2 linked regions of the Methylocaldum szegediense genome follow. The protein of the gene in region 1 binds, or shares a complex with, the protein of each later gene. Links are inferred from orthologs where the notes say so. Each region holds a gene or a part of one and is shown in the gene's direction. Other genes may lie near its edges.

Evidence for each region.
Region 2: the proteins of QEN43_RS05285 (region 1) and pabB are in contact, whole or in part, in a solved structure (PDB 8RP0), measured with the Escherichia coli proteins. The link is inferred for Methylocaldum szegediense from one-to-one orthologs.

Annotation. Positions count from the first base shown.
Region 1 is NZ_OX458333.1:1,260,685-1,265,990, forward strand. Bases 1,388-4,387 are described here. They hold QEN43_RS05285 (anthranilate synthase component II), read left to right. Parts: upstream 1,388-2,593; coding sequence 2,594-3,181; downstream 3,182-4,387. Other genes in these bases: trpE (anthranilate synthase component I), read left to right, coding at 1,388-2,597; trpD (anthranilate phosphoribosyltransferase), read left to right, coding at 3,191-4,219; trpC (indole-3-glycerol phosphate synthase TrpC), read left to right, coding at 4,212-4,387. Outside these bases: rpe (ribulose-phosphate 3-epimerase), read left to right, coding at 1-279; QEN43_RS05275 (phosphoglycolate phosphatase), read left to right, coding at 279-959; more of trpE, read left to right, coding at 1,107-1,387; more of trpC, read left to right, coding at 4,388-5,015; QEN43_RS05300 (inositol monophosphatase family protein), read left to right, coding at 5,162-5,306. UniProt on the Escherichia coli protein: Part of a heterodimeric complex that catalyzes the two-step biosynthesis of 4-amino-4-deoxychorismate (ADC), a precursor of p-aminobenzoate (PABA) and tetrahydrofolate.
Region 2 is NZ_OX458333.1:2,816,987-2,822,291, reverse strand. The notes cover bases 677-3,675. They hold pabB (aminodeoxychorismate synthase component I), read left to right. Parts: upstream 677-1,475; coding sequence 1,476-2,876; downstream 2,877-3,675. Other genes in these bases: QEN43_RS12005 (MoaD/ThiS family protein), read left to right, coding at 3,592-3,675; QEN43_RS12010 (amino acid kinase family protein), read left to right, coding at 2,854-3,474; QEN43_RS12020 (hydantoinase/oxoprolinase family protein), read left to right, coding at 677-1,479. In the rest of the region: QEN43_RS12025 (ATP-grasp domain-containing protein), read left to right, coding at 1-431; more of QEN43_RS12020, read left to right, coding at 421-676; more of QEN43_RS12005, read left to right, coding at 3,676-3,834; QEN43_RS12000 (molybdenum cofactor biosynthesis protein MoaE), read left to right, coding at 3,828-4,268; QEN43_RS11995 (CAP domain-containing protein), read left to right, coding at 4,371-4,895; QEN43_RS11990 (class I SAM-dependent methyltransferase), read right to left, coding at 4,933-5,305. UniProt on the Escherichia coli protein: Part of a heterodimeric complex that catalyzes the two-step biosynthesis of 4-amino-4-deoxychorismate (ADC), a precursor of p-aminobenzoate (PABA) and tetrahydrofolate.

The DNA of each region.
Region 1 (5,306 bases):
TCCGTGAACCCCGGTTTCGGCGGTCAATCCTTCATTCCGTACGTGCTGGACAAGTTGCGTGAGACCAAGCGGCGTATCGAGGCCAGCGGGCGCAACATCCGCCTGGAGATCGACGGCGGGGTGAAAGTGGACAACATCCGCGAGATCGCCGCGGCGGGGGCGGACACGTTCGTCGCAGGGTCGGCCATTTTCGGTGCGGGCAAGGAGAGTGACCCGAACCGTTACGACTCGATTGTGCGTGCCTTGCGGGAAGAGATAGCTAAGGCTCGCGCCGTTTGATGCTGGTACACACGCCGGATCTCGTCGCTTTCGACCTGGACGGTACGCTCGTCGACAGCTTACCGGATCTGGCCGATGCCATTGATGCCGTGCTGGGGCGTCTGGGGTTGCCCTCGGCAGGCGAGCCGCGGGTGAGACGTTGGATCGGCAACGGCGTGAATATGTTGGTGAAGCGTGCGCTGACCGGCGAACTTTGGCCGCAGGACAACCCGCCGCCATTCGACGAGGCTTTGACGATGTTCATGGATTTGTACGAGGCGAACGTTTGCAATCGAAGCCGCTTGTTTCCTGGCGTCGCTGAAGCGTTGAAGCAGCTCAAGGCGGTGGGTTTTCGCCTGGCGTGTGTTACCAATAAGCATTCGAGGTTTACCCGTCCCCTGCTAGACCGTCTGGGCGTGCTGCAGGACATGGACTTCGTCGGCTGTGGCGATGAGTTCGAGAAGCTCAAGCCCGATCCGTATCCTTTGCTGAAAACCGCCGAGTTTTTCGGAATCGAACCTTCCCGCGGTCTGATGGTCGGAGACTCCGTCAACGATGTGAAAGCCGCGCGGGCGGCAGGATTTATGGTCGTCTGCGTGCCTTACGGCTATCACGGCGGCAATGGCGTCGAATGTCTCAAGCCGGATGCCGTTGTTTCCTCTCTGACCGAGTTGCCCGCTTTGTTCAAGAAAGCTGCGTGAGCACCATGGATCGATCCGTTCTGAAAGAGCGATGGCGTCGCTGAACCCGCCTCGAACATAGAGGGTCGAGCCCGAAGGCTTTGACCCGATCAACCGCCTGTTGGGTTATGCTTCGCTAACCCGCTCTACCTGAATGGATGAAGCATCATGACGCCCGAACGATTTCAGCAGTACGCCGATCAAGGCTACAACCGCATTCCACTCGCCCGCGAGGTGCTAGCGGACCTCGATACGCCCTTGAGCGCGTATCTCAAACTGGCCGACGCGCCTTATTCCTATCTGTTCGAGTCCGTACACGGGGGCGAACAGTGGGGGCGTTATTCCATCATCGGTCTGCCGTGCCGCACCGTGATCCGGGTGTGCGGTAACGACATCATGGTCGAGAAGGACGGACACATCGTCGAAGCCGACCGCGTCGACAACCCACTCGACTGGATCCGGCGCTACGGTGCGGGTTTCAAAGTCCCGCAGATCGAAGGGTTGCCTCGCTTTACCGGCGGGCTGGTCGGCTATTTCGGGTATGAGACAATTCACTACATCGAGCCCCAGTTGCATTGCGAGAAGCCCGATCCGATAGGAGTTCCGGACATCCTGCTGATGGTGTCCGAGGAAGTGCTGGTTTTCGACAATCTTTCGGGCAAGCTGCTGGTTCTGACGCATGTCGACCCGGCCGAACCGAACGCCTACTATCAGGCGCAGGATCGGCTGGACATGCTGATCCAAGGCCTTCGGCAGAACCGTTTGCCGGGCAACCGAGGGCAGGGAACTCAAAAACAGGTCGATGAAAGCGACTTTGTTTCCGGCTTCACCCAAGAGGGTTTCGAAAACGCAGTGCGGAGGGTGAAGGAATACATCGTCGAAGGCGACGTGATGCAGGTGGTTCTTTCCCAGCGTCTCTCGATTCCGTATTCCGCTTCGCCCATGGATTTATACCGCGCCTTGCGCTGTCTGAATCCCTCGCCTTACATGTTTCACCTGAATCTCGGGGATTTTTACGTGGTCGGTTCTTCGCCTGAAATCCTGGTGCGCGTCGAGGACGAGACCATCACAGTCCGACCGATCGCCGGCACGCGGCGGCGGGGCAAGACTCCCGAAGAGGACCTGGCACTAGAGCGTGAACTTTTGGCCGATCCAAAGGAAATCGCCGAACACCTGATGCTGATCGATCTCGGCCGAAACGATACCGGGCGGGTGGCGGAGACCGGCAGCGTCCGCGTCACCGACAAAATGATCATCGAGCGCTATTCCCACGTCATGCATATCGTGTCCAACGTCACCGGCCGCCTGGCCAAGGGTAAGGACGCTTACGACGTACTTGCCGCGACGTTCCCGGCAGGAACCGTCAGCGGCGCGCCCAAGATCAGAGCCATGGAAATCATCGCCGAGCTGGAACCGGTCAAACGCGGGATTTATTCCGGTGCCGTCGGTTACATCGGCTGGTCCGGAAACCTGGATACGGCCATCGCGATTCGCACCGCCGTTATCCGAGACGGGATCCTGCATATCCAGGCGGGAGCGGGTGTGGTGTACGATTCCGTTCCCCGCAACGAATGGGAAGAGACTCTCAATAAAGGGCGCGCGGTGTTTCGAGCGGTCGCCATGGCCGAAGCCGGGCTCGAGGGAGGGCGCAGCTTATGAGATCCCGCGTCTTGATGATCGACAACTACGACTCGTTTACTTACAACCTAGTCCAGTATCTGGCGGAATTGGGCGCCGAGGTGGAAGTGGTGCGCAACGACCAGATCGACGTCGAAGAGATCGAAGACTTCGCTCCGGACAAGATCGTCATTTCGCCGGGACCTTGTACGCCGAAAGAGGCGGGCATCTCGGTGGATACGATTCGCCGTTATGCGGGCAAGTATCCCATCTTGGGCGTTTGTCTCGGGCATCAGAGCATCGGTTACGCGTTCGGCGGCAAGATCGTTCACGCCAAGAGCATCATGCACGGCAAGTGCTCCATGGTGCACCATAGGAATCAGGGGGTGTTTCGCGGTCTCAACAATCCGTTCCAGGCAACTCGTTACCATTCCCTAGTGATCGAGCAGGAAACCCTTCCGGATTGCCTAGAAGTTACCGCCTGGACCGAGGATCGGGACGGCAAGATCGAGGAAATCATGGGCGTAAGGCACAAGCAGCTCGCCATCGAAGGCGTGCAGTTCCATCCGGAATCCATCCTCACGGAGCAGGGCCACGACCTGCTGCGAAATTTTTTGAACCAGTGAGGGCTCTCGATGGAAATGCCAGGCGTCCTGCAGACTTTGCTAGATAGAAAGGATCTAGATGCATCACAGATGCGCAAGGTCATGCGGACCATCATGAGCGGCGGTGCCACGCCGGCGCAAATCGGAGCCTTTCTGGTCGCGCTTCGCGCCAAGGGCGAGAGCGTGGAAGAAGTGGTGGTGGCAGCCCAGGTGCTGCGGGAAATGGCCACCAAGGTGCCGGTCAAGGGCGATCATCTGATCGATACCTGCGGAACCGGCGGCGATGCCAACCACACATTCAATATCAGTACCACGGCAGCATTCGTGGTCGCGGCGGCCGGCGGCCAGGTGGCTAAGCACGGCAACCGCTCGGTTTCCAGCCGTTCCGGAAGCGCCGACGTATTGGAGGCGGCAGGCATCAATCTCGATCTCACGCCGGATCAGGTCAAGGATTGTATCGAACGGATCGGGTTGGGATTCCTCTTCGCCCAGCGCCATCATGGCGCTATGAAGTATGCCATCGGCCCGCGCCGGGAAATCGGCGTGCGGACCCTGTTCAATCTGCTCGGCCCGCTAACCAATCCCGCCGGCGCGCCTAATCAATTGGTGGGCGTCTTCTCCGAAACCTGGGTGGAACCTCTCGCCGAAGTGCTTAAACAGTTGGGCAGCCAGCATGTACTCGTGGTGCACGCCGAGGACGGCCTCGACGAAATCAGCATCGGCGCTCCCACTCGGGTCGCGGAACTCAAGGAGGGTCGCATTACCAGCTATACACTTACGCCGGAACAATTCGGCATCGAGCGGGCTCCTTTAAAAGAACTGAAGGTCGATACCGCCGCCGCGAGTCTAAAGATGATGCTGAGCGTACTTAACCGGGAACCGGGGCCGGCCCGGGACATTACCGTTCTCAACGCAGGAGCCGCGATTTACGCGGCCAATCTGGTGGACAGCCTGGAAGCGGGCGTCGAGCGTGCCAAGGCGGCTATCGACGACGGTTCCGCCCGGCGAAAGTTGGACGCCTTGATCGAATTCAGCCAATCTATTGCCACTCATGAATAATCCCCCCGATATCCTGCAAAAGATTCTAGCCCGCAAAGCGGAGGAGGTCGCCGAACGGCGGTCGCGCACACCGCTGGAGGAACTCCGGCGATTGGTGGAGGAGGCCGATGCTCCCCGCGGTTTCGTCCGAGCTTTACGTAACAAGGTCGAAAGCGGTTCGGCCGCGGTGATTGCCGAAATCAAGAAGGCTTCGCCCAGCAAAGGCGTGATGCGGCCGGATTTCCATCCGGCGGACATTGCCCGCAGCTATGCCGACCACGGAGCAGCTTGTCTGTCGGTGTTGACCGACCGGGATTTCTTCCAGGGCTCCGAAGCAAATTTGCAAGAGGCGCGTAGTGCGTGTTCGCTGCCCGTATTGCGGAAAGATTTCCTAATCGATCCGTACCAGGTGTTCGAGGCCCGCGCGATCGGTGCGGATTGTATCCTGCTGATCGCCGCCGCCCTGAGCGACGGAGCCATGCGGGAACTCTCTGATATCGCTATCGGTCTCGGTATGGATGTGCTCGTGGAGGTACACGATGCGTCCGAGCTGGAACGTGCTTTGCGCCTCGATTTACCGCTAGTCGGTATCAACAACCGGAATCTTCGCACCTTCGAGACCCGCCTTAGCACGACGCTCGATCTACTGGAACGGATTCCTGGCGATCGACTGGTCGTGACTGAGAGCGGGATTCATACGCCGGAAGACGTAGCCCTCATGCGCGGCTATGGCGTCCATACGTTTTTGGTCGGTGAAGCGTTCATGACCGCCGAGGATCCTGGCCTTCGTCTGCAAGCCTTGTTTGCTTCGAACTGAGGTGGACTCGAAACCTCGGAAGACGGTGAGTTTGACAAGCGTGCGATGGGCGAAGGTCGATCGGCCGCGCCCACCATTTCCGGGCTGCGAGATTCGTTGCGCTTGGGCCAATCGATATGCATTGAGCCCGCCGAGAGGATAACATCATGCTCCCCCACCTAGACGATCTCGCGACACTCGTTAAAGCGGCGGCTAGGGAGGAACTATTGCCCAGGTTCGCCGGAACCGAGCGTCTATTCAAAGCCGACGGCAGTGTCGTCACCGAAGCGGATTTCGCCGTACAAAAGAGGC
Region 2 (5,305 bases), 1.6 Mb from region 1 along the record:
TCGTACAGCCTTTGGTTGAAGGCGAGCCCTTGAGCCTGTCCGCACTCTTTTGTCACGGAAAGGCGCGGCTTCTGAGCTGCAACCGGCAGCGGATCGACAGATCGCGGGGCGGGTTCAGCCTGCGCGGTTGCGAGGTCGGCGCCATCCGGACCAGTCTTAGCGCGTATGAGGACTTGGCCAATAAGCTTGCGGAGGCCTTGCCCGAACTCTGGGGTTATGTCGGGGTCGACGTGCTGCGGTGCGAACAGGAGCTCAAGGTGCTCGAGGTCAATCCTCGATTGACCACGTCCTACGCCGGGCTGCGGCAGTTCTTAGGCTTCAATCCGGCCGCGCTGGTTTTGGATTTGTGGCGGAGCGGACGCTTACCGGAGGTCCATCCTATAGCGGAAATGGCCGTCGAGATCGGTTTGGAGCGGTGGGATGACGGTTGACGTAATCGGTTGGGACGTCGGGGGCGCCCATCTCAAGGCAGCCGCCTTGAACGGTGCGGGCGAGATCGTCGCGATCATCCAAGAGCCCTGTCCCTTATGGCAGGGGATAGATCGCTTGCACGCTGCGATGAGTCGGATTCTGGACACTGTTTCGCCACGATCCGGCTGCCGCCATGCGGTGACCATGACCGGCGAACTCGCGGATTGTTTCGAGAATCGGGAGCAAGGCGTGCTCGCCTTGGTCCAAGCGATGACTCAGCGCTGTCCGCAGCACATCGTTCGTTTTTTCGCGGGATATGACGGATTTCTCGATGCCGAGGCCATTACTCCGGAGAGCATTCTCAAGATCGCCTCGGCGAATTGGCTGGCGAGCGCGCTGTGGGTGGCGGACAATCTGCGCGAAGCCGTGTTCATCGATGTCGGGAGCACGACGACGGATATCGCGCTGATTCACGACCATCGGGTCGAAACCCGAGGCTATGCCGATTTCGAACGTATGCGCTACGATGAGCTGATTTATTCAGGGGTGGTCCGAACCCCGGTAATGGCAATCGCCGATCGGGCCCCTTTCGAAGGCGAGTGGATCGGTCTGATGGCCGAGCACTTCGCGACCGCTGCCGACGTTTACCGTTTGTGCGGCGAATTGCCCGAGCATGCCGACCAGATGCCGGCGGCGGACGGTGGCGAAAAAACCTTTACGGGAAGCGCACGGCGTCTCGCTCGCCTGTTTGGGCGGGACCTGGAGTCAGCGCCGATGAAGCAATGGCGGCAGGCGGCCCGGTTCTTCCGCGAGCGACAACTCATGAAGCTTCGCTCGGCGCTGGATCGTCAGCTCTCGCGCGGTCTAATAGGCGACGACGCGCCTTTGATCGGTGCTGGCGTAGGGCGGTTTCTGGTGCGAGAATTGGCGGCGCGTTCGGGGTTTCCTTATAAAGACTTCAGCGAACTGTTTTCAATGTTGACGTCGCATAACGATTTTCAGGCTTCGGACTGCGCACCCGCCGCAGCCGTAGCTTGCTTGGCGATGAGGGAGGTGGGGGCGTCATGAGAGTCGAAGAGCTGCCCTATTTCGAGGACAGCGCCGCCTTGTTTCTACCGTGGGCGGAACGGCGCTGGGCGGTTTTCCTCGACAGCGGATTTCCGCATAGTCGGCAAGGCCGCTACGACATCATTGCGGCCGATCCGTTCGCCACCCTTGTCACGCACGGGCCGCTTACCGAGATTCGATCGCACGGCTCGATTACCCTGTCGCCGGAAGACCCGTTTTCCTTGGTGATGCAGTTCCTCGGCGAAAACATTCCACAACTACCGGATCTGCCGTTTTGCGGTGGCGCCATCGGATACTTCGGCTACGACTTGGCACGGAGGCTAGAAAGACTGCCCGAAAAAGCTCTGGATGCGGAGAACATCCCGGAAATGGTTGTCGGCATCTACGACTGGGCGGTGGTCGTGGATCACTGGGCGCGTCGCACCTGGCTAGTTGCGCAAGGACGCGATCCCTCTATCGCGGTGCGTTGGCCCCATCTGGTTCGGGCCTTCAGCCAAATCCAGACCATCGGTTGGCAGCAGGCCGATTTCTACCTGCTCAGCGACGTCGTGTCGAATATGAGCCAGTCCTATTATGCAAAGGCTTTCAGGCGCGTCCAGCATTACATTCGTGAGGGCGATTGTTATCAGGTCAATCTGGCCCAGCGCTTTTCGGCCTTTTGCACAGGCAATCCCTGGGCGGCTTACCAGCTTTTGCGGTCGTACAATCCCGCTCCGTTCAGTGCCTATCTCAACTTCCCGCAGGTTCAGGTACTGAGTTCCTCGCCGGAACGTTTTCTCAAAGTGACGAACGGTATCGTGGAAACCAAGCCAATCAAGGGTACCCGTCCTCGCTCGCAGGATCCTACGATAGACGCCGCCAAGGCGCAGGAACTTCGCGATAGCATTAAGGACCGGGCCGAAAACCTGATGATCGTGGACCTGCTGCGCAACGATATCGGCAAGAACTGCGAACCAGGTTCGGTTCACGTGCCTGGTCTGTTCGAGATCGAAAGCTACGCCACCGTCCACCATTTGGTAAGCACCGTCCGCGGTCGATTAGCCGAAGGGCATAGCGCCGTAGATCTCTTGCGCGGCTGTTTTCCCGGCGGGTCCATCACCGGAGCGCCGAAGATTCGCTCCATGGAAATCATCGAAGAGCTCGAACCTCATCGCCGAGGCGTCTACTGCGGGTCGATCGGCTATATCGGTTTCGACGGCAACATGGACAGCAATATCGCCATCCGTACCTTGGTGCACTCGGAGGGCACGATCCGCTTCTGGGCTGGCGGCGGCATTGTGGCCGACTCTATCCTCGACCAGGAGTACCAGGAATGCTACGACAAGGCCTCGGCCCTCCTGCATTTGCTAGAGCAGTTCCGGGTTCAAAAAATCGGTGTCGATCACGTGGGTCGTTAAATTGGGGGGCAGTCTGGCCGGCTCGGATACGCTCCCGTTCTGGCTGGATGCCCTGGCTGATTCGAACGTCGTCATCGTGCCTGGCGGAGGACCTTTTGCCGATCAGGTTCGCTCGGCGCAGCGAAGCTGGTCGTTCGGCGACGAGACGGCTCACGCCATGGCGCTCCTGGCGATGGGACAATACGGTTTGATGTTGAGCGGATTGTGCCCAAAACTCGGCACCGCGCGCGACATTTGGGAGCTCCGGGCTTCGGCGGGATCCGGCCGATCGATGGTATGGCTACCTGACCTATCCTTGATCGACGATCCAAGCATTCCGGCATCGTGGGATGTTACCTCGGACAGTCTTGCCGCTTGGCTGGCGGAACGTCTGGGTGCGGCGAATCTGCTCTTGGTAAAGTCCGCGGCGATACCTTCGGGTACTGCCTCCTATGTTGAACTTCTCGCACAAGGTGTGGTCGATGGCGCTTTCCAATACTTTTCCTCCGGCGCCGCGTTTGCGGCCTGGCTTGGCCACCGGCAAGATTATCCACGCGCGCGGGAAGGTTTGAGAGAACCCGCCGGAGTGTTCACGCAGGTGGATCGCTTCGCAGGATAAAAAAGTTCCGCTTTTGATCGAAGTAAGGGTGAACGCCCCATGGATTGCGTGCAGTTCAGGATATTCCAAGAAGGGGGCGGCAACCTTGGATAGTGATGGTGAAAGAGATTGACTCTCATGTCGATTAGAGTGCGTTATTTCGGAAGCCTTCGGGAAAGAATGGGCCGAGTGGACGACATTCTCGCCGCCGAAGGCATCGACACGGTCAGCGATGTGTGGAAAGCGGTGAGTGAGGGGCAGTACCTGCCTGATCGCATTCTCTGCGCGGTGAATATGGACTATGCCGAGCCGGACGCGCCGGTCAAGGATGGTGACGAGGTAGCGTTTTTCCCGCCGGTCACCGGGGGCTGGACGTGCTGATCGAGCTTCGCCTGACCGGATTCGACCCTTACGCGGAATTACAACGCTATCAAACAGAAACGCTGGGTCACGCCGGAAAATACGGCGCCACCTGCTCGTTCGTTGGCACCATGCGCGACTTCAACGAGAACGAGACGGTCCGGTGCATGTTTCTCGATCATTATCCCGGCATGACCGAGCGCCAGCTTAAGCGTATCGTCGAGGAAGCTAAGACCCGCTGGCGTTTCTTGGATGCGCTCGTCATTCATCGAGTCGGTGAAATTTTCCCCGATCAGCCCATCGTGCTGGTCGCGGTGTGGTCCTCGCATCGCGGTGCGGCCTTCGATGCCTGCCGCTACATTATGGAAGAGCTGAAAAGCCGCGCGCCTTTTTGGAAGAAAGAAACCTTGGCGTTGGGCGAACGCTGGCTGGAAAAAAACACCAGCGGGTATTGAAGGTCCACCGGGACGGCCTGTCTCATGGGTTGAAACGCGATAGGCAGACACCGGAAATGCGGTTTCTTGCCTTGAAATGATGACATTGCCCCAATCGCTGATATGACAAGACTTGTTCTCAGTCTGGTTCTAAGCGCGGGGCTGGTTTTGCCCGCCCACGCCCGCGAGGCTACAAGCGTCCGATGCCCGTCCACCGACAGCATCAGGCGCGAAATCCTCGACCAGCTGCGAGCCATACGTGCACAGGCGAGATACTGCGGCCGGATACTATTCGGACCGGCCAAACCACTGCGATGGAATCAAAAGCTGTTCCTAGCGGCCAAAATACATGCCGAAGAGATGAGCCGCAGAGACTACCTCTCCCACCGGGGGCTAGACGGCCGGAGGGCAGGAGACCGAATCGTCCGGACCGGCTATGACTGGGAGGTTTACGGGGAGAACATCGCCCAGGGACAGCTTACGGTCAGTGAAGCCATGCGCAGCTGGCTGGATAGCCCGTCACACTGTTCCGCCATTATGGAGCCCGATTTCGAGGATGTCGGAGTCGCCTGTGCGAGCACTGGAGGCGGCGGTTCGCCTTATTGGGCGATGGTCTTGGCCGCTCCCATGACGCAGGCCAGGCGATAGAACGTGACGGTCCGTCGAAGCTTTCCGTTCGTGTGGATCAAATCTTCTGCGCGAAGAGGTCGATCTGATGGACGATCAAGCCGAGTTCTCCCGCGGCCAATCGCTCGGATCGTTCCCGGTACCACCGGTCGAGCGAATCGCCCGAGAATTGTCCGGACCTTTCGGCTTCGTTCCGGATCATGTTCAGCAAAGCGGCGAGGCAAGTGGCATCGTGGTCGCGATAAGCGCGGCGTGACGGGATGATGTTCCAGTCGGAGGTGCCGTAGGCGATCACTTCGAAACCGGTTTCGCAGAGCACACTGTGCAGCCGTCTTCCTGCAAGGGCGCCGCCACTGTTTTCGTCCCATATCCGGCGTTGTTCCATGGAGGTGTCGTACACGTCGAGGATGCGGTTTTCCAAGACTTCGTCG